2 regions of the Streptomyces incarnatus genome follow, and region 2 is predicted to be linked to the other one. Evidence: riboswitches for the same ligand, from Rfam matches in the RefSeq annotation. Region 2 holds a riboswitch; the other holds the start of a gene.
What was found. A riboswitch is a leader RNA that binds a small molecule or an ion and turns the genes downstream of it on or off. The one in region 2 is predicted to bind FMN.
Positions count from the first base shown of each region.

Region 1: another riboswitch for FMN. It lies ahead of ribB (3,4-dihydroxy-2-butanone-4-phosphate synthase); the one in region 2 lies ahead of ABB07_RS32060 (riboflavin synthase).

Region 1 covers NZ_CP011497.1:2,207,372-2,218,301, reverse strand. The annotation lists gene ABB07_RS09810 (MFS transporter) at 1-758, opposite strand, end outside; gene ABB07_RS09805 (LLM class F420-dependent oxidoreductase) at 755-1,570, opposite strand; gene ABB07_RS09800 (zinc-dependent alcohol dehydrogenase) at 1,631-2,650, opposite strand; gene ABB07_RS09795 (ribonuclease FAU-1 family protein) at 2,810-3,478, opposite strand; FMN riboswitch at 3,810-3,940, shown strand; partial or broken gene ribB (3,4-dihydroxy-2-butanone-4-phosphate synthase) at 4,223-4,861, shown strand; gene ABB07_RS09785 (phosphopantetheine-binding protein) at 5,152-5,394, shown strand; gene ABB07_RS09780 (ATP-grasp domain-containing protein) at 5,398-6,654, shown strand; gene ABB07_RS09775 (MFS transporter) at 6,773-8,035, shown strand; gene ABB07_RS09770 (isocitrate lyase/phosphoenolpyruvate mutase family protein) at 8,048-8,914, shown strand; gene ABB07_RS09765 (transketolase) at 8,911-9,786, shown strand; gene ABB07_RS09760 (transketolase family protein) at 9,770-10,702, shown strand; gene ABB07_RS09755 (thiamine pyrophosphate-binding protein) at 10,699-10,930, shown strand, end outside.
Region 2 covers NZ_CP011497.1:7,057,424-7,068,353, forward strand. The annotation lists gene ABB07_RS32025 (uracil-xanthine permease family protein) at 1-947, opposite strand, end outside; gene ABB07_RS32030 (alginate lyase family protein) at 1,094-2,350, shown strand; gene ABB07_RS32035 (acyl-CoA thioesterase) at 2,438-2,896, shown strand; gene ABB07_RS32040 (MFS transporter) at 2,856-4,070, opposite strand; gene ABB07_RS32045 (ROK family transcriptional regulator) at 4,212-5,534, shown strand; gene ABB07_RS32050 (SDR family oxidoreductase) at 5,725-6,468, opposite strand; gene ABB07_RS32055 (RNA polymerase sigma-70 factor) at 6,571-7,461, opposite strand; FMN riboswitch at 7,801-7,931, shown strand; gene ABB07_RS32060 (riboflavin synthase) at 8,086-8,694, shown strand; gene ABB07_RS32065 (nicotinamide mononucleotide transporter family protein) at 8,691-9,332, shown strand; gene ABB07_RS32070 (bifunctional 3,4-dihydroxy-2-butanone-4-phosphate synthase/GTP cyclohydrolase II) at 9,329-10,612, shown strand; gene ribH (6,7-dimethyl-8-ribityllumazine synthase) at 10,679-10,930, shown strand, end outside.

The DNA of each region.
Region 1 (10,930 bases), 4.9 Mb from region 2:
AACAGGGCCTGACCCAGCATCAGCAGGGCGAGCGGGCGGCTGCGCAGCAGCACGCGGTAGCCCTGTCGGCTCTCGCCCGCATCCGGGGTCCCGCCGTCACCGGGCGGGGTGCCGGCCGGGTGGGAGTGGCACAGCCCGCGGACGGCGAGGAACACCACGGCCAGCGGCACGGAGCCGGCCGCGGCCGCCTCGTACAGGTGTCGAAGCATTCCCGTCGAGCGGCCCGAGCCGGCGAGCAACAGCCCGCCGGCGGCGGCGCCGAGGCCCATGCCGACGTTGGTCATGACGTGCCGCAGGACGAAGGCCCGGCGCTGCAGCGACGCCGGCACCAGGGCCGTGACCACACCGGTGATCGCCGCGTACTGGAGTCCGTATCCGGTGCCGGCCAGCACACCGGAGAGCACAACCGGCAGATCGCCGCTCGCCGCGCCGAGCAGCGCGTAGGACACGACGAGCGACGTGGTGCCGACGGCGCCGACGGCCGCCGCTGCGCCCCGGTCGGCGCGGGGGCCGCCGATCACGGCCGCGGCACATCCGGCCGCCGCCATGGCGACGAAGTAGCGGCCCGCACCGGCGCCGCCCAGGCCGAGGTGGTCGCTGATGAAGATGCTGGTCAGCGGGAAGACCAGGCCGATGCCGGCGTGGGACGCCAGCAGACCCGCCATCAGCGTGTGGAAGTGCCTGCCGAGACGCTCCGGCGGCGTCCGGGCGTCGCCGGTCGGCTGCTCCTCCCGGCCGGTGCGCCGGGACGGGCTCACCGTGCCGCCGAGGCGTCACGCACGCCGAGGAGCTCGCGGAGCGGGGCGAGATCGAAGGGACCGGGTACGGAGACGATGATCTCGGTGGCGCCGGCCGCCGCGAACTCGCGGGCCAGGCCGGTCTGCGGAGCGTCGATCATGACCGTCCGGCCGATCTCGCGGGGGTCGCGGCCCACGCGCTCGCACCATTCGTCGAGCAGCCGGCTGCGGCTGCGGAACTCCTCCACCGGGTCGCCGGCCTCCCAGCCGTACCAGTTCCACAGGTCGGCGAACCGGGCGACGGCCGCCAGGGTGCGCTTCGCGCCTCCGCCGCCGATCAGCAGGGGCAGCGGGCCCGCGGGACCGGGGTTGAGCCGGCCGAGGCGCTCGCGGATCGCCGTCACCGCCGCTTCGAACGCGTCGATCCGCGCGCCGGGCCCGGGGAACGGGTAGCCGTACTCGAGGTGTTCCTGCTCGAACCAGCCGGCCCCGACGCCGAGGACCAGCCGCCCGCCGCTGAGCAGGTCCACGGTGCGCGCCTGGTCGGCGAGCAGGTGCGGGTTGCGGTAGGCGGTGCAGGTCACCAGGGAGCCGATGGCGGCCCGCCGGGTCTCGACGGCCATCGCGGACAGCAGCGACCAGCATTCATAGTGCCGGCCCTCGGGGTCGCCGGTGTGCGGTACGAAGTGGTCCCAGACCCAGATCGAGTCGGCTCCGAGGTCGTCGGCGGCACGCCACGCGGCGCGCAGTTCGCCCAGGTCGCAGTGCTGCGGGTGGAGCTGGACGCCGACCCTGGGGGTGGGGTGGTCGGCGGAGGTGCCGGAGAAGGGCATCGGGTGTCTCCTTGTGGGGCGGTTCCGGTGCGTGGCGGACGCGGTCGGACCGGCGCGTGGTCAGCGGGGCTCGACGAAGACCCGGTAGACCGGGGTCCCGGAGCTTTCGGTCAACGCCTTGTCCACGTCGGCCAGTTCATGCCGCGAGGTGACGAGCCGGGCCAGCCGGTCCGCGAGCGTCCCGCTGCGCAGCAGGGCGGCGGCGGTGCGCCAGTCGGCGGGCTCCTGGCTGTAGGAGCCGGTGACGGTGAGCTGGCGCCGGTGCACCTCGTAGCCCGGCAGCGCGGCGTCCGGGGTGTCGTGGGAGCCACCGAAGAGGACGAGGCGGGCGCCGTCGGCGGCGGTACGGAAGGCGGTGCCGATGGCCTCGGGGGACGCGATGGTGACGAACACGACGTCCGCGGGCGCGAGTCGGCCGACGTCCTCGGGGGCGACGGCGTCGTCCGCGCCCGCGTCGAGGGCGGCGGACCGGCGCTCCGGGTCGGTCTCCACCACCGTGACGGACCTGGCCTGTTCGTGCTGTGCGAGCAGCAGGTGGAGCCGTCCCATGAAACCGCCTCCGATCACGGCGACCCGGTCGCCGGACCGGTAGCCGGCCCGGCGGAAGGAGTGCACGACGCAGGCGAGCGGCTCGCCCATCGCGGCGTGGACGGGGTCGATGTCGCCGACCGGCCAGACGTGGGCGGCGGGGACCCGGACGTACTCCGCGAGACCGGAGCCCATGCCGATGCTGCCGTCCGGAAGCATGCTGCCCTGGGGGGAGGCGCACACGGCGCTGTCGCCGGCCCGGCAGTTGCGGCAGGTGCCGCAACGGGTCAGCAGGTCCAGGGTGACCAGGTCGCCGACGGCGGGTGCGTCCTCCAGAGCGGCGGCCCGCGCGCCGATCCGCTCGACCCGGCCGGACACCTCGTGCCCGGCGGCGACCGGGTAGACGGGCATCGCCCCGGTGTAGAGCTTGGCCTCCATGGTGCACAGGCCGCAGGCGGTGATCCTGACGAGCACGTCGTCCTCGCCGATCCCGGGCACGGGGATGTCACGGATCTCGACGGAGCCGGGGGAGGTCACCACGGCTATGCGCATCGGTCGTTCCTTTCGTGGTACTCACTCACGGCACACTCGCGCCGGCCCGCGGTTCGTCGCGAGCCGGGGCCCCGCCGGGATCGCCCGGGTGGTGCGTGGCGGTGGTGCCGCGGTGTACGGGTGTACGGAAGATCAGGGGCGGGCGGGGGCCCGGTACCGTCAGCGGACGGCGCCCGTCCACGCGGGCGGGGACAGCCAGCCGGCGGCCGGCTCCCACTGCGCCCACTCCTGTTCCCACCACGTCGCTCGGCTGTCGAGCAGGTCGGCGACCCGGGCGGCCTCGGCGCGCACGGCGGCGGACTGCTCGGCCGTGAAGCCGCCGCTGCGGGCGCGGTGTTCGAACTCGTCGACGTCCTTCCAGCGGTACGGACCGCCGTCGGCGGGGATCCAGAGATCGAGCTCGTGGTCGAGGGTGTCGAAGCCGGAGGCGTTCTTCCGGTAGGGGTCCTGGAAGTTGACGTACCAGCCGGTGAAGTCCCCGGTCGTGTCGTCCCGGAACATCCATACGGCGTAGGCGTCGCCGGGCCGCTGCAGTTGAAGGACGCCGTGGCTGCGCCAGTGCCCGGCGATCCGCTGCCAGGGGTGCGGCCCCCAGCTGAAGTCGCCGTCCCCGAAGGCCAGCGCCGTGCCGCGGGCCAGGTACACCGCGAGCAGATCGGGCCGGTCGGCGACGACGCGGACCGGGTAGCTCAGCCACGGGCGTCCGTCGAGGATCTCCCGGCGCAGCACGATCGCCCCGGGCTCGAAGTAGCCGGTGGCGCGGTCGACGGCGGCGGCGTCGGGCAGGGCTGTGCCCCTTTCACCGTCGATGTTCTCCTGTATCTGCATCGCGATGCACTCCCCCGTACGTATTCGCGAATCGGCTCGGCCGACGGGCGCCGCACGCGACTCCGGCCGGATACGCCGCGTGTCCTCCCGCGGTCCGTTCTCCGGCACTGCCGAGCGAAGTGGGCAACTGGTCGGTGTATGCCCGTTACTGGCGGGTAGTCAGCGGCGTCGCCCGATCGTAGGCACAGCGTCTCCGCGATCGCAACACATTACGAGGGCCGGCCGGCCGGGCGCGGCGCAGCGCGTGACGCAGGCCACAGTGGCTGTGATTAGCCGAGCCTTGTCAAGTTCGAAGAAAGTGTGCAAGGTTAACGTCAGTTATCACGAACGTTTGCGCACTCCGGGGTCGGTGTAATTCCGAACCGGCGGTAATAGTCCGCGACCCGGCCGCAGCCAGCGGCTGGTTGACCAGGTGGAATTCCTGGACCGACGGTGAAAGTCCGGAAGGGAGGCAGTGCGCGGCGGGCAAGGCCATTCCTGGCCGCCCCGGAAAATCCGTGTTCCGCTCACGGATCGTGCGGCGTCCGTCCGGAACGTCGACCTCTTCCCTTGCCCGCCCGGCCCCGGAAGTCCGCGTCCTGAGCGCGAGGAGACTCTGATGGGCCACCCTGCCGGGCGGGTACGCCGCCTGCGCCGACATCCCGGCTTATGTGTCGCGCACGACCGTGTTCCGGGTGCGTGCGGCCCACGCCGTCACCCTCGCGCCCCGACCTCGCTTTCCCTCGAACGCAAGGAAACACGGGCATGACCAGAACCGAACCGGCGCCGTCCCCGACCGCCGGGGACGCACAGCCCCTTGACTCCGTGGCGCACGCGGTGGTGGAGATCGCCGCCGGGCGTGCGGTCGTCGTCGTCGACGACGAGAGCCGTGAGAACGAGGGCGACATCGTGTTCGCCGCCGAACTGGCGACCCCTGAGCTGGTCGCCTTCGCCATGACCGAGTGCCGGGGCCTGCTCTGCGCGCCGATGCCCGGAGCTGATCTGGACCGGCTGGAGCTGGGTCAGATGGTTCCGCGCAACACCGAGAGCCACCGCACCGCCTTCACCGTCTCGGCCGACGCCGCATCCGGCATCAGTACCGGGATCTCGGCCGCCGACCGGGCGCTGACCCTGCGTCTGCTCGCCGATCCCGCCTCCTCGCCCGGCCACTTCGTGCGCCCCGGGCATGTCTTCCCGCTGAGGGCGCGCGAAGGCGGTGTGCGGATGCGCCCGGGGCACACCGAGGCCGGTGTGGACCTGTGCCGGCTGGCCGGGCTGCGCCCGGCCGCGGCCGTCTGCGAGATCGCGAATGCCGACGGAACCATGGCCAGACTTCCGCAGCTGCGCGACTTCGCCCGCCGGCACGGACTCGCTCTGATCTCCATCGCCGACCTGATCACACATCTCGAGCAATCCGCGGAATCCGCCCCCGTGCGCACGGCATCGGCAGGGGTTTCTCTGACCTGACCGACGGGATACGGAATAAAGGGGACCGGCAGCTGCTGCACCTTTCCGGCCGAAACGGATCCGGAAACCGCAGGGCTCTTTCGAGGAAAATGCCGGTCCCTCGTTCCGTCATGCCTTCGATCATGATTCCAATAAGTTAACCTGGATTTCCCCGGGGCTTTGACAGCGCGCCGGAGGGGGTTTAATACTGGGTGACGGCCACGAGCCGAGGGGGAGGAAAAAAGACCATGCCTGAAAACAGCACCACAGAAACGCTGAGGAAAATCTGGGAAGAGGTACTCGGTATTCCGGTTGAGGATGTCGATGCCGATTTCTTCGATCTGGGCGGGGACTCCCTGCTGGCGCTGGCGATTTCGACCCGCGCCATAGAGTCAGGCCTCGCGATGCCGCGGTCGGGGGTGCTGCGCCGCAGCACGCTCCGGCAGCTCGCCGAGGCGGTCGAGGATCCCCGACTCTTCGAACACGTCTGAACGATGGCCATCGTCGTCGTCTACGACCAGGGTGCGGCCTCACCGCGCGAGATCATCGGCCGGCTCGGCGCATCGGAACCCGTGGTGGTGGCACTCGCGGACTCCGAACACGCCCGCCAGGTCCGCCCGCTCCTGGAGGAGAACTGCGCCGGTCTCGTCGACCTGGCGGACGGTACGGACGCCGCCGTCGACGAGCTGCGCCGGCTCGGGGCCAAGGGCATCGTGACCTTCAGCGAGTGCATGCTCGCCGACACCGCGCGCCTCGCGCTGCGGCTGCGTCTGCCGTTCAACTCACCTGAGACCACAAGGGCGTTGACGGACAAGGCGATCCAGCGTCGCCGGCTGAGCCAGGCGGGTGTGGACGCGGTCCGCCACGCGGTCGTCACGACCGAGCGGGACTGGCCGCGGGCCCTGGCCCGGGTGGGTCTGCCCGCCGTCCTCAAGCCGGTCCGTGGCGAAGGCAGCCGGAACACCGTCCGGGTGACCGACGCCGCGCAGGGCGCCGCCGCCGTCCGGGAGTTTCTTCGCTCCGAACCCGCCCTGGTGGTGGAGGAGTTCCTCGAGGGGGCCGACTGGGCGCCGTTCGGGGACTACGTCTCGGTGGAGAGCGCCGTCACCCCGGAGCGCATGTCGCACTTCGCCGTGACCGGCAAGCTGCCGCTGGCGCCTCCCTTCCGGGAGTCCGGGCAGTTCTGGCCCTCGCCGCTGACACCGGAGCAGGAGGCCGGCGTGACCGGTCTGGCCGACCGCGCGCTGCGCGCGCTGGGGGTCACCCACGGCCTGGTGCACACGGAGATCAAGCTGACCCCGGCCGGGCCCCGCCTGATCGAGGTCAACGGCCGACTCGGAGGCGACCAGACAGAGCTGGCCCTGCGCAGCACGGGTCTCGACCTGGTGGCGCTGGCCGGCGACCTGGCACTGGGGCGCGGCGTCCCGCCCGAGCCCGTACGCCCGCAGCGGGTCCACTTCCAGTACTACACCCCCGGACCCACGTCCGGGGGGCTGCTGGAACGGGTCGACGGCGCCGCTGCGGTGCGCGCCCTTCCCGGGATCACCGCGTACCACTCCCGTGTACGGCCCGGCACCCGCCTGGCCGAGGGCACCGCCACCCTGCTCCTGGACATGCTGTGCGGCTCGGCCGCCGACCATCGGGAGATGACCGCCCTGCTGGAGCAGGCCACCGCACTCCTCGCCTACGAGTTCACCGTCGGCGACGAGCGCGTCCTGCGGACCGCGCGAGACCTGCTCGTCCGCCCGTAGACCGGTCCGGCACCGGCCGCGACCTCCCGTCGCCCTGCCCGGGACACGGCTCATGCCTCCCGGGCCCCCGGCCCACCGTGTCGTCACCTTCATGCTGTCCACCAACCCTGGAAGGCTCATGCCTGCCCTCAGCGCGGCCGCGGCCGGATTCCTCAAGGATCTCGTCCCGGCGCCCGGCGCCGAGCGCCGGATGGGTGTGCTCACGCTCGCCCAGTCGCTCGGTACCGGCCTCTTCCTGACGTCGAGCGCCGTCTTCTTCACCAAGACCGTCGGGCTCTCGGCCGAGAGCGTCTCCTTGGCGCTGTCGGTGGCGGGCCTGTGCGGATTTCTGGCCACCGTGCCGGGCGGCAGGATCGCCGACCGGTTCGGCGCGCGCCGCCCGCTGGCGGCCAGCTACGCGCTGCTGGCCGTGCTGTTCGTGGGGTACGCGTTCACCGACGCGATCGTCGCATTCACCCTCGTCGCCTGTGCCATCGCGGTGTGCGAGACCGTCGGGAGTCCGCTGCGCGCCGCGCTCACCCACGCCCTCTTCGGTTCCGCGCGATCGGCCGCCGTCCGGGCGCGGATGCGCAGTCTGTTCAACCTCGGCTTCACCGGCGGCGCGGCCCTGGCCGGGGCGGCGCTCGCCGCCGGAACCCGCACCGCCTTCGTCGTGGTCGTCACCGCGAACGCGCTGCTGCAGTTGTCCTGCGCGGGCCTCGCGATGCGGCTGCGTCCGGCCGGACCCGAGGCCGTCCCGGCCACGGAGGCCCGCTCCTGGGCTGCTTTCCGGGACGGCAGGTTCCTGCTGGCCACGGTGCTCACCGGCGTCCTGGAGCTGTTCCAGCCGGTCCTCGCCGTGGGCGTACCGCTGTGGACCGTCAACCGCACCAGCGCGCCGGTCGCGCTGGTGGCCGTGCTGACGATCGTCAACACCGTGCTGGTCGTGCTGCTTCAGGTCGCCGCCGGGAAGGGGTCGGACACCGTGTCCGGCTCCGGCCGCCTGCTGCTGCGCGCCGGCCTCCTCATGGCGCTCGCCTGCTGCCTGTTCGCCGGGGCGGGCGGCGCCGCGACCACCTGGGCCGTCGCCCTCCTCGTCGTCGGAACGGTCGTGATGACCCTGGGCGAACTCGCCCAGTCCGCCGGCGGGTGGGGTCTGTCCTTCACCCTTCCGCCCGAGGGCCGCATGGGCGAGTACCAAGGGGTGTTCGGCCTCGGCCGGGGACTGCAGCAGTTCTTCGGTCCCGCTCTGGTCATCATGCTCCCGCTCGGCATGGGCACCGCCGGCTGGCTGCTGCTGGCCGCCGTCTTCCTCGTCTCCGGCCTTGTCGCCCGATGGGCGTTCGTCCGTGACGAGCTGTCAGGAGAAAGCCCGAGCTCCGCCCCCACACCTTCACCGTAGGAGTTCTTCCACGTGAGTCCCACCAACCGCACCTATCCCTCCTTCCGCAGCGTGCTCGCCGCGCATCCGCTGACCCGGATCGCCGGCGCCCACTCGCCGCTCGGCGGTGTGATCGCCGAACAGGTCGGCTTCCAGGCCGTCTGGGCGTCCAGCTTCGAGATCTCAGCGGCCCGCTGCCTGCCCGACGCCAGCCTCCTCGGCATGACCGAGTACCTGGAGGCGGCCGCCAACATCCAGAAGGCGCTGACCGTCCCGGTCGTCGCCGACTGCGACACCGGCTTCGGCAACAGCATGAACGTGGCCTACATGGTCGCCGAGTACGAGCGGGCCGGCATCACCGCGGTGAGCATCGAGGACAAGATCTTCCCGAAGATGAACAGCTTCGCGGCGGCCGACCACAGCCTGCTCGACGTCGGCGACTTCGCCCACAAGATCGAGACCGCCAAGAAGGCCCAGAGCGACGACGAGTTCTTCGTCATCGCGCGGACCGAGGCCATGATCAGCGGGCTCGGCGTGGACGAGGCGCTCAAGCGCTGCAACGTCTATGCCGACGCGGGCGCCGACGCCGTCCTGGTGCACTCCAAGAAGGACACCAAGGACGAGGTCATCGCATTCCTGGACGCGTGGGAGGACCGTCTGCCGGTGGTGGTCGTGCCGACCACCTATCCCGACTGGCACGCGGACGAGGCCCACACCGCGGGCGTCTCGGCGGTCATCTACGCCAACCAGGGCCTGCGGGCCACCATCACGTCCCTGCGCAACGCCCTGGGCTCGATCTACGAGACCGGGCACTCCGCCCATCTCGAGGACAGCATCGCCGGGGTCAAGGACGTCTTCGCCCTCCAGCGGCTCGACCAGTGGCAGGAGTTCACGGCATGAGCACCGCGCCGCTGTCGCGGCCGCACACCTCCCACCGAAAGGACCACGACGTGCCCTCGCAGGACGCGGCGCTGGTGCGCCGTCAGGCGGCCCGGGCCCGGGCACTCGCGCTGACCACCGTCAGCACGGCCGGCACCGGCCACATCGGCGCGGACCTGTCCGCGATGGACATCCTGTGCACGCTGTACTTCGGTGTCCTGCGCGGGGGTCCGGACGACCCGGACCGGGACCGCTTCATCCTCAGCAAGGCCCATGCGTCGGCCGCCATGTACAGCGTCCTCGCCCTCAAGGGCGTCCTGCCCGAGGAGGAGCTGGCGACCTTCGGCGGCGCCGGCTCCCGGCTGAGCACCGTGGTCTCGACCCGCGTACCGGGCATCGAGTTCAACACCGGCTCCCTCGGCCACGGTCTGTCCCTCGGGGCGGGCGCCGCGCTCGCGGCGCGGGTCCAGGGCTCCGGCCGCCGCACCTTCGTGCTCACCGGCGACGGAGAACTCCAGGAGGGCAGCAACTGGGAGGCCGCGATGCTGGCCGCGTCCCGGAAGCTGGACAACCTGGTGGTGATCGTCGACCGCAACCTCGCCCAGAAGGGCGCCAGCACCGAGGACATCAACGCCCTGGAGCCCCTGGACGACAAGTGGCGTTCCTTCGGCTGGGCGGTGCGCACCGTGGACGGCCACGACGTCGACGAACTGCTGGACGTCTTCCGCGGGGCCCCGATCGAGGAGTCCAGGCCGACGTGCGTGATCGCCTCGACCGTCAAGGGCAAGGGCGTCTCCTTCATGGAACGCAATCTCGAATGGCACAGCCGTCGGCTGACCCCCGACCTTCTCGACCAGGCACTCCGGGAGCTTGAGCATGGCAACGACGACTGACTGCGCGGCCGCGTTCTCGGCCGCCCTGCTCGAACTGGCCCACGCCGACGAGCGGATCTGCATCGTCAACAACGACTCCGCCGAGACCCACTCGGCCCTCGGCTTCCAGACCGAACTGCCCGAACGGTTCGTCGACGTCGGCATCGCCGAGCAGAACCTGGTCGGCGTCGCGATCGGCCTGGCCAACGCGGGCCTGCGCCCGTTCGTCTACTCGGCCTCCTGCTTCCTGACCGCCCGTGCCCTGGAGCAGATCAAGAACGCGGCCTACACCGGTGCCAACGTCGTGTTCTGCGGTTTCGTCAGCGGCCTGGCGTACGGCGCGCTCGGCGGCACCCACCACGCCGTCGAGGACCTGGCCTGGATGCGCTCGATCCCCCGGATGACCGTGCTGGCCCCGGCCACGCCGGCGGACACCGTGGCCGCGCTGCGCGAGGCCCTCACCCACGACGGCCCGGTCTACATCCGGATCGTCAGCAAGCTCCACACGCCCGAACTCTTCCCCGACGACCACACGTTCGCGTACGGAGGCTCCGTCACACTGCGCGAGGGCGAGGACGTCACGCTGCTCGGCACCGGTCTGCTCACCAGCCGGCTGGCCGAGGCCGCGGATCTGCTCGCGGCCGACGGCGTCAACGCCGGTGTCCTGCACCTGGGTTCCGTCCAGCCGATCGACACGGAGGCGATCGGCCGGGCGGCGACCCGTACGGGACGGCTGGTGGTGGCCGAGGACCACGTCCTCAACGGCGGGCTCGGCGGAGCGGTCGCCGAGGTGGTCGTCCGCACCCACCCGGTGCCGGTGCTGCAGATCGGTGTGCCGGGCGAGTACGCGCCGATCGGGCCGGCCGAGCACCTCTACGAACACTTCGGACTGACCGCGCAGGGCGTGGCGAAACGCGTACGGGAGTGGCTGGCATGACCATACGGGTGGCCGACTACGTGGCCTCCAGCCTGCGCGCTCTGGGTGTCCGCACCTGCTACAGCCTGTCCGGCACGGGCTCCATCCACCTCGATCAGGCCTTCACCCAGCAGCCGGGCCTGGTGAGCATCTGCGCCCGGCACGAGACGGCGGCGGCGCTGATGGCGACCGGTGCCGCCAAGCTGACCGGCAGCCTGGGCGTGGCACTGGTGACCAGCGGGCCGGGCG
Region 2 (10,930 bases):
TTCTCGGAGTAGGTGGTGTTCGGCGGGCCGCCCACCGCGGTGGACAGCATGGAGGCGACGCCGTCCGCCGAGATCGCCGTACCGAGCTTGTCGTCCAGCGGGTCGCCGGTCATCTCGCCGACCGCCTTCACATGGCCCGTGTTCTCCGCGACCAGCGCGATCACGACCGGCAGCGCGACCAGGACCGCCGACCACTGGAAGGACGGTCCGTGGAAGTGCGGCAGGCCGATCCAGTCGGCCTTGGAGACACCGGAGAGGTCCAGGCGCCAGTGGTCGGTGACTTTGCCGCTCGGGCTCATGGAGTGGATCCTGCCGAAGATCCGGTCGAAGGCCCAGGAGACGCCGTACCCGAAGACCAGCCCGAGGAAGATCGCGATGCGGGACCAGAATCCGCGCAGGCAGACCACGGCCAGCCCCGTGAACAGCATGACCAGCAGGGCAGTCCACTGGTCCTGCGGCCAGTAGGTGGAGGCGGTCACCGGGGCCAGGTTGAAGCCGATCAGCATGACCACCGCGCCGGTGACGATCGGCGGCATGGCCGCGTGGATGATCCGCGCCCCGAACCGCTGCACCGCGAGGCCCACCAGGAACAGCGCCACGCCGACGACGAACACCGCGCCGGTCACCGTGGCGCTGGTGCCGCCCTGGGCGCGGATGACGGCGGCCACGCCGACGAACGACAGGGAACAGCCCAGATAGCTTGGCACCCGGCCGCGCGTGGCGATCAGGAAGATCGCGGTCGCCACGCCCGACATCATGATCGCCAGGTTCGGGTCGAGGCCCATGAGGACGGGCGCGACGAAGGACGCGCCGAACATCGCGACCACGTGCTGGGCGCCCAGTCCCACGGTGCGGGGCCAGGAGAGCCGTTCGTCGGGGCGTACCACCGCTCCGGGCGCGGGCGTACGCCCGTCACCGTGCAGCTTCCAGCGCACGCCGAGGTCCATGGTGGGGTTTCGCTTTCTTACGTACGTGAAGACGGTCCGAACCATTGTCAGGGGTAACGAGCGGTTCTACGCTCGCACGGTCCTGTTCATGAACATGGTTCACATATTTGTTTCGGTAGGTCATCGGACGCAGATCGGAGTGCTTGATGAGTGGAAGATCCCGTGCGGCCGTGCTGCTGGCCGCGGTGGTGACGTTCGGGGCCGCGCTGGTGCCGTCCGCGCACGCCGCGCCCCGGGCTCCGCGGACCGTCGTCCTCGACGGCGCCCGGCTCCAGCAGACCCGCGCCCGCCTGGACCGCGACCCTCGACTGCGGCGCGCACTCGGTGACTTGACCGCTCGCGCCGACACCTGGCTGGACCAGGGCCCGTGGACGGTCGTCGACAAGCCGAGGCCCGCGCCCGGCGGCGACGTCCACGAGTACCTGAGCCAGGCCCCCTACTGGTGGCCCACGACCACCCCCACCGCCGACAACCCCTGGGGCTGCCCGTACGTCCAGCGTGACGGGCAGCGCAACCCGGAGGTCGACAGCGGCACGGACCGGCAGGACGCCGAGAAGGTCTTCGACTCGACGTACGACCTCTCGCTCGCCTGGTACTACACGGGCAAGCCCGCCTACGCGGTCAAGGCCGGGCAGATCCTGCGCACCTGGTTCCTCGACCCGGCCACCCGGATGAACCCCGACCTGGAGCACGCCCAGTTCATCCCGTGCAGGTACGACGGCCGGGCCATCGGCATCATCGACTTCTCCCAGTCGTACACCGGCGTCCTCGACGCCCAGGCGATCCTCGCCACCGGTGCGCCCGGCTGGAGCGCGAAGGACCGCGGCGCGATGGGACGGTGGAACACCGACTTCCTGAACTGGCTGAAGACCAGTGACTTCGGCAAGCAGGAGGGTGCGGCCGCCAACAACCACGGCACCTTCTACGACCTGCAGCTCGCCGCCCTCGCCTGTGCCACCGGCGACACCGCCCTGGCCCGGCGGACCGTGCTGGACGCGCGCGCCCGGCGGATCGACCCGCAGATCGCGGCCGACGGCAGCCAGCCCCAGGAGCTCGCCCGCACCCGCAGCTGGCACTACTCCGCCTTCGACCTGGTCGCCTACACCCGGCTCGCGGCCATCGGCCGGCACGTGGGCGTGGACCTGTGGTCGTACCGGGGGCCGGACGGTCAGAGCCTGTTCAAGGCCGTCGACTATCTGCTGCCGGCCGCGACGGGCGCCGCCGCGTGGCCGCATCCGGAGCTGGAGTTCCACCGGTACGCGGCCACCGATGTCGTGCACGCGGCCGCCGACGCCGGGGACGCGGCGGCCCGGGCGGCCGTGGCGCAGCTGGAGGCGCCGCCCGGAGGAGACCTGTGGGCGCTGCGGCCCGCCGCCGAACAGCTGGACTCCATCGCGGGCTGAGGGCACCCGGCAGTGGGCTCCTGAGCGGTCGCTTAGTATGGTCCGTCAGCGATGTACCGTTCCAGCAGCCGTTCAGGAGCCCCTCCCGTGACCGCCGAAGCCCCGACCGCCCCCGTCGTCTCCTACGGCCGGCTGATCCCCGTCACCGTGCACTTCGACGACCTCGACGCGCTCGGACTCCTGCACAACGCCCGCTACCCCCTGCTGGTCGAGCGGGCCTGGACCGAGCTGTGGAGCGAGCACGGTGTCCGCTTCGACGGCGACTGGCACGCGGCCGGCGACGCCTGCAACGCGGTCCGCGAACTGCGCATCAGCTACGAGGCACCCGTGACCAGTCCCGGCCTCTACGCCGTCCACCTCTGGCTGGACCGCCTCGGCACCACCGGCCTGACCTACGGCTTCCGCTTCTGCTCGGCCGACGGGACGCGGACCTACGCCCAGGGCGCCCGGGTGCTGGTCCGCCTGGACGCGTCGACCCTGCGGCCCACGCCGTGGACCGACGCCTTCAGGGCCGCTGGCCGGGAACTGCTGCGGCCGGCCGGCTGACCTCGGTCCGGCCGCCACGCTCGGCGGTGCGCAGCACACCGGCGAACGCCGCGAGCCCGCACGCCAGGGCCGTCACCACGGCGAACGACACCACCAGGCTGGTCGCCTGGGCCACCCCGCCGATCAGGCTCGGCGCGATCAGGCCCGACGTGTAGGTGATCGTCGCCACGCCGGCGATGGCCTGGCTGGGGTGGGGCCCGGCGTGCCCGGCCGCCGCGAAACACAGCGGTACGACCACCGCGATACCCAGCCCCATCAGCGCGAACCCGCCCATAGCCACCGCCGGGTGCCCGGCGGCGACGATCAGCAGACCGCCCAGCACGGCCAGGACACCGCCGGCCCGCACGGTGCGGACCGCGCCGAACCGGTTCACCACCGCGTCCCCCGCGATCCGGGCCGCCGCCATGGTCAGCATGAAGCCGGTCGTGCAGGCCGCGGCGACTCCGGCCGAGCTGTCCAGCCGGTCCCGCAGGAACACCGCCGACCAGTCCAGGCTCGCGCCCTCGGCGAACACCGCGCAGAAACCGACCGTGCCGATCAGCAGCGCCGAGCGCGGTGGCAGCGCGAACCGCGGCGGGGGCTCCTCGTCCTCGGCCGGCTGCAGGTCCAGCACCCAGGTGCAGGCCACCACGCCGAGCGCGGTGAGCACGGCCGCGGCGAGCGCGAAGTGCAGGCGGGCGTCCGAGCCGAGGTGCGCGGCGAGCGTGCCGGCCGCCGAGCCGATCAGCGCGCCCGCGCTCCACATGCCGTGCAGCCCCGACATGATCGACCTGTCCAGCAGCCGCTCGATCTCGACACCGAGCGCGTTCATCGCCACGTCGGCCATGCCCGCGCTCGCGCCGTAGGTGAACATCGCCAGGCACAGGGTGTACAGATTCGGCGCGAGGGACGGCAGGACCAGGGAGAGCGTCCACAGCGCGAGCAGCCCGCGCAGGGCCGTACGGCTGCCGAAGCGGTGGCTTGTCCGGCCCGCCAGCGGCATCGCGCAGGAGGCGCCGAACGCGGTGAAGGCCAGCGCGAAGCCCAACTGGCCGGCGCTGAGCGAGGCGTGCTCCTGGATCCATGGCACCCGGGTGGCGAAGGAGCCGGTCACGGCGCCGTGCACGGCGAACACGGCCGCCACGGCGTACCGGGCGCGCCTGACGTCGTCGCGCGCGCATCCCACGTCACTCATGTCCGATCCCTCCCCAGGGTCGCCGCTGCGGCATGCGCCGTAAACTATCAGGGACCCTGCCTGATAGATAGCCGGTTTACGGTCGCCGCCACGCCCAGCGGTCCGGGCCCTTCTGCGCGCCGATCTGGAAGGATTCCCGTCATGCCCGCATCACCCAGCACCGCCCGGGCCATCAACGACCGCCTCGCCCTGCGCCTGCTGCAGCAGGAAGGGCCGCTCACGGCCGGGCAGTTGAAGCAGCTGACGGGTCTGTCCCGGCCGACGGTCGCCGACCTCGTGGAACGGCTCACCGCCGCCGGACTGATCACGGTGGTCGGCGAGTCCGGCGAACAGCGCCGGGGGCCCAACGCCCGGCTGTACGGCATCGTCGCCGACCGCGCCCACCTGGCCGCGCTCGACGTCCGCACCGGCGGTGTCTTCGTCCTGGTCTCCGACCTGGTCGGACGGGTGCTGGCCGAGGCGTCCGTGCCGATCGGCGGCGACACCGGGACCGGCCCCGCCGTGGAGCAGGCGGTGGCCGCGGTGGAGCGGACCGCGAAGGAGGCCGGGGCGGACCGGCTGCACACCCTCGGCATCGGCGCGCCGGGCCTCGTCGACCCCGCCACCGGCGACCTGCGCGACTCCGGCGGGCTGCCCGCCTGGCACCGCAGCCTGGCCGCGGCCCTGCAGGAACGGCTGTCCGGAACCCGCGTCACCGTGGAGAACGAGACCAACCTCGCCGCCCTGGCCGAGCAGCGCGAGGGCGCCGCCCGGGACCGGGACACGTTCGTCCTGCTCTGGCTGGGGCACGGCGTGGGCGCGGCGGTCGTCCTCGACGGCACCCTCCGCCGCGGCGCCTCGGGCGGCACCGGAGAGATCGGCTTCCTCCCGGTCCCGGGCACCGCCTCTCTGCCCTCGTCGAGCGACTGCGACGGCGGCTTCCACTCCCTGGCGGGCGCGGCGGCGATCGGCGTCCTGGCGGCGCAGCACGGCCTGCCGGTACCGGCCACGATGGACGGACCGGGCGCGGCGGTGGTGATCCGGGAGGCCGTGGCGGAGGTGACGGCGGAAGCTGTGGCGCAGGTGACGGGAGAGGCGGGCGACTCCGGCGCGGCTCGTCCGGAGGCCGGAGGGCTCGCGGGTTCAGCGGGTTCAGCTGGTCCAGGGTCCTCAGGACCAGAGGGTTCGGGTGCCGAACGGCCCGCCGAGCGGTTTCTCCACGCCCTCGCCGACCGGATCGCCATCGGCGCCGCGTCCGTGGTGGCCGTGCTGGACCCCGGGTGCGTGGTGCTCGGCGGAGAGGCCGGACAGGCGGGCGGCCCGGTGCTCGCCGGGCTCGTGGAGGAGCGGCTGCGCCGAATGTCACCCCTGCTCACAGAGGTGCGGGCGAGCACCCTCGGCGGCACGGCGGTCCTGCGCGGCGCCCTGCTGACCGCCCGTGACCGCGCCCAGGAGGACGTGTTCGGCCACCAGAACCGGAACTGACGGACCGTCAGGAGTTCCGGGCGAGGCGCCCACGGGGACGCATGCCCCGCAGACCGCCCGTCCGGCCGCCGCGCCGCCGCCCCCCCCCGGCGAACCAGGTGACCCCCTCCGGCAGTGGCCGCACACCCTGGGCGAGTTCGTCGGGCGCGGGCGCCCGCGCGTCCACCGCGTCCCCTTCGCCGCCGGCCTGTCAGCCGCCGAAGCGGCGCCCCAGGTACTCCTCGAACGTGGTTTTGCCCACCGCCTGTTCCGGCGCCAGCAGCCCGCCCTCGCGGCACGCCCGGTAGGCCTGGCCGAACAGCGGCAGCCGTGCCACCGCCCGGCGCCGCCCGGTCGCCCGGAGATAGGCGCGGGCCAGCGAGTCCAGGGACCGTACTTCGGGGCCGCCCAGGTCCGCCACCCGCCCGGCCGGCGCGGCGAGCGCCAGCTCCACCAGGCGGTCCGCGACCTCGGTCACCTCCACCGGCTGGTCCTGGATCCCGGCCGGGACCAGCAGGACGGGCGACTTGGCCAGTCCGCCGAGGACCGTGACCAGCAGGTCGTGGAACTGGGTCGTGCGCAGGACGGTCCAGCCGAGCCCCGACTCCTCGATCCGCCGCTCCACGGCCAGCTTGGTCTTGTAGTAGCCGAGCGGCACCCGGTCGACGCCGACGATGGAGATGTAGACCAGATGGCCCACCCCGGCCCGCCGGGCCGCCGCGATCAGATGATCGGCCGACGTCTCGTCGCCGCCCCGCTGCGTGGTCGCGCAGTGCACCACCGTGTCCACGCCGTCGAGCGCGGCATCCAGACCGCTCCCGCCCACGCGCAGATCGACGGCGTACGGCTGCGTGTGCCGGCTGAGCACCCGCACCTCGTGCCCCTCCGTCCGCAGCCGCTCCGTCACGCACCGGCCGAGCGTGCCGGTCCCGCCGGTCACCAGGATCGTGGGCATGCTGTTCCCGTCCCTTCGGACTCCGTGTGCCCCGCTCGGGGCACCTTCGCCAGCTGAGACCGCGCAGCCCCCGCAAATGTGACAAGCCCCCGGCCGGCCCCGCTACGACCGCGCCAGCTGCCGCCGCAAGTAGGTCAGCTTGTCCGGGTTCATCACGGTGCGCACATGAGCGATCAGCCCGTCCCGCAGCTCGAAGGACGCCACCCCGGCGAGTACGTCGCCCGCCCACGCGACCAGCGCGCTCGCGCCGTTGACCTCCGCCACCACGATGTCCAGGCCGCCCGTGAACCGCTCGGCCCCGCCCACCAGGAAGCGCACGACCTTCTCGCGTCCCTCGACCGGCCGCCGGGCCGCGGACACCTTGCCGCCGCCGTCGCCCCAGTAGGTGACGTCCGCCGCGAGCATCTTCTCCAGACCGGCCAGGTCACCCTCGCGGGCCGCCGTGAGGAAGGACATGAGCAGTTCCTCCTGCCGCTCGGGCGCCGGCTCGAAGCGGCCCTCCGGCACGGCGACCCGGGCCACCGCCCGCCGGTACAGCTGGCGGCAGTTGGCCTCGCCGAGGTTCAGGACGTCCGCGATCTCCCGGTGGGCGTAACCGAACGCCTCGCGCAGCACGTACACCGCGCGCTCGGTCGGCGTCAGCCGCTCCAGCAGGACGAGCAGCGCCATGGAGACCTGCTCGCGCCGCTCCGCCGACTCCAGGGGGCCGAGCGTCCCGTCGGAGGTGGCCACCGGCTCCGGCAGCCAGGTCCCGGGGTACTCCTCGCGCCGCGCCCGGGCGGAGGTCAGCCGGGTCAGACAGAGGTTGGTGACGGCCTTGGCGAGCCAGGCCCCCGGGTGCTCGATCGCCGTCCGGTCGGCGCCGCTGAACCGCAGATACGCGTCCTGCACCGCGTCCTCCGCCTCGTGGGCGGAGCCCAGCAGGCGGTAGGCCAGGCCGAAGAGGCGGGGCCGGTGGGACTCGAACTCGTCGGAGGGCGGCGATGGCGTCATGCGCCTCAGCCTGCCAGAGGCCGGTGCTGTCCTGATCATGGTGCCCCGCCGCTCCGGGTGCCCCGGCGTCCCGGGTGCCCCGGCGTCCCGACGCGGCGTCCTGGCGGCCCGGCGGCGGGCAAGGGCCGTCGTCACCGCCACCGGACCCGCCCGCACGATAAAAGGACTAGACCAGTACGGTCAATGGTCCGGGCCAAAGGTCAATCCGCGCTGGGTGTCCCGCAGTTGTGCGTTCCCGGCAGCGCCGCGCAAGGCCGGCGACACGTGCTGTGAGGGAACCCACACCCTCCGCCTGTCTGGAGTGCCGTAAGGCGTGGCACACTGGCCCTGTACCAGAAGCAGCGCACTCCGGGGTCGGTGAAAGTCCGAACCGGCGGTTACAGTCCGCGACCCGGTCGCTTCCAGCGGCCGGTTGACCAGGTGAAATTCCTGGACCGACGGTTAAAGTCCGGATGGGAGGCAGTGCGCGGCGGGCGGGCACATCCCTGTGCGCGTCGCCGTATCTGGGGCTGGTCCGTACGCGGACGGCCCTCTTTCGGCGTCGCCTGGCGTGCTCACCCGTACATGCTGTCGTCATCGACAGGCCCCGGAGTCCGTGCCCGAAGAGGCAGGAGGACCCGGGAAGTGTTCACCGGAATCGTCGAAGAGCTGGGTGAGGTCACCGCCGTCGAGAACCTCGACGACGCCTCCCGCTTCCGGCTCCGCGGCCCCGTCGTGACCGAGGGCGCGCAGCACGGCGACTCCATCGCCGTGAACGGGGTCTGTCTCACCGTCGTGGAGCACGAGGGCGACGAGTTCACCGCCGATGTGATGGCGGAGACCCTGAAGCGTTCCAGCCTCGGCGCGCTCACCGTCGGCTCCCGCGTCAACCTCGAACGCCCCATGGCCGTGGGCGCGCGTCTCGGCGGGCACATCGTGCAGGGCCATGTCGACGGCACCGGCGAGGTGCTGGAGCGCAGGCCCTCCGAGAACTGGGAGATCGTCAAGATCTCGCTCCCCGCGGACCTCTCCCGCTACGTCGTCGAGAAGGGCTCCATCACCGTCGACGGCATCAGCCTCACGGTCGTGGACGCCGGCCCGGACTACTTCACCGTCAGCCTCATCCCGACCACCCTCGACCTGACCACGCTCGGCCACAAGCAGCCCGGCGACCCGGTCAACCTCGAGGTCGACGTCGTCGCCAAGTACGTCGAGCGGCTGCTCGGCGACCGCGCCCAGGGGGCCGGCAAGTGAACTGGCTGAACTCCGGGGCCTTCACGCTCTTCGGCCAGCGCATCATCTGGTCGGACATGACCGGCAACATCCTCGGCCTGATCACCCTGGCCCTCGGCTGGCGCCGCTCCCTGTGGACCTGGCCCGTGCAGTTCCTCTCCGGCCTCGTCCTGTTCGCCGCCTTCTACGGCCACCTCACCGGCAGCGCCGGCAAGCAGGCCGTCGTCATGGCCGTCGCGCTGTACGGCTGGTGGCAGTGGCGGCGCAGCCAGGGCCGGGCCGAGGACGGGCACATCGCCCCGCGGTTCGCCACCTGGCGCGAGCGCGCGGCGATGCTCGGCGCGGCCGCCGCCGGCACCGTCGCGGTGGCCCTGCTCTTCACGGCCTACCCGTCGCTGTCCTGGGACCCCTGGCCCGACGCCTACATCTTCGTCGGCACCATCGTCGCCATGTACGCCCAGGCCAAGGGCATGGTCGAGTTCTGGATCGCCTGGCTGCTGGTCGACCTCGTCGGCGTGCCCCTCAACTTCGCCAACGGCTACGCGTTCTCCGGTTTCGTCTACGTCATCTACGGCGCACTCGTCCTGTGGGGCATGCGCGACTGGTGGCTGCGCTCCCGCCGGAGCCCGCAGCCCGTCCTGGAAGGAGTCCCGGCATGACCTCGGCACTGCCCCTGTACGACACGGACGCCCCCGAGAACTTCGGCCTCGACCCCGTCGAGCGGGCCATCGCCGACATAGCGGCCGGCCGCCCGGTGGTCGTCGTGGACGACGAGGACCGGGAGAACGAGGGCGACCTCGTCATCGCCGCCGAGATGGCCACCCCCGAGATCGTCGCGTTCATGATGAGCGAGTGCCGGGGACTGATCTGCGCCCCCATGGAGGGCGAGGAACTGGACCGGCTGCGGCTGCCGCAGATGGTCCAGGACAACACCGAGTCGATGAAAACCGCGTTCACCATCTCCGTGGACGCCTCGGCCGCTCACGGTGTGAGCACCGGCATCTCGGCCTCCGACCGCGCGACGACCCTCCAGCTGCTCGCGAGCGGCACGGCGGAGCCCACGGACTTCGTCCGGCCCGGCCACATCTTCCCGCTGCGCGCCAAGCCCGGCGGCGTCCTCGTCCGCAACGGCCACACCGAGGCCGCCGTCGACCTCGCCCGGCTCGCGGGGCTCCGCCCGGCCGGTGCCATCGTGGAGATCGCCGGTGAGGACGGCCGTATGCTCCGCCTGCCCGAGCTCATCCCGTTCGCCCGCAAGCACGGCCTGACGATCATCTCCATCGAGGACCTGATCGCCTACCGCCGCAGCAGCGAGCCCACCGTCCGCCGGGAGGCCGAGACCCGCCTGCCCACCCGGCACGGCACCTTCACCGCCTACGGCTACCGTTCCACCGTCGACGGCGTCGAACACGTCGCCCTCGTCCACGGAGAGCTCGGCGACGGCGAGGACGTCCTGGTCCGCGTCCACTCCGAATGCCTCACCGGAGACGTGTTCGGCTCGCTGCGCTGCGACTGCGGCCCCCAGCTGGACGCCTCGCTCCAGCGCATCCAGGAGGAGGGCCGGGGAGTCGTGGTCTACCTGCGCGGCCACGAGGGACGCGGCATCGGCCTGCTCTCCAAGCTCCGGGCGTACGAGCTCCAGGAGCGCGGCCGGGACACGCTCGACGCCAACCTGGAACTCGGCCTGCCCGCCGACGCCCGCGACTACGGCGCCGGCGCCCGGATCCTCGCCGACCTGGGCGTGCGCAGCGTCCGGCTGCTCACCAACAACCCCGACAAGACCGACGCGCTGCTGCGCCACGGCCTGAAGGTCACCGGCCGGGAGCCGATGCCGGTCCAGGCCGGCGAGCACAACCTGCACTACCTGCGCACCAAGCGCGACCGCATGGGACACGACCTGCCCTGGCTGGACACCCCGGCCGTGGCGGCGGGCCAGTAAGCACGACAGACGCACTGAAGCACGACAGACGTACTGAAGCACGACAGCAAGGCACTTAGGAGACACGTGAGCGGCAAGGGTGCACCGGAGTTGTCCGTACGCAACGCGAGCGACCTCAGGGTCGCCGTCATCGCGGCGCAGTGGCACGAGAAGGTGATGGACGGTCTGGTGAACGGCGCCCTGCGCGCCCTGCACGAACTGGGGATCGACGAGCCGACCCTGATCCGGGTCCCGGGCAGCTTCGAACTCCCGGTGGCCGCCAAGGTGCTGGCCGGGCGCGGCTACGACGCCGTGGTCGCCCTCGGCGTCGTCATCCGC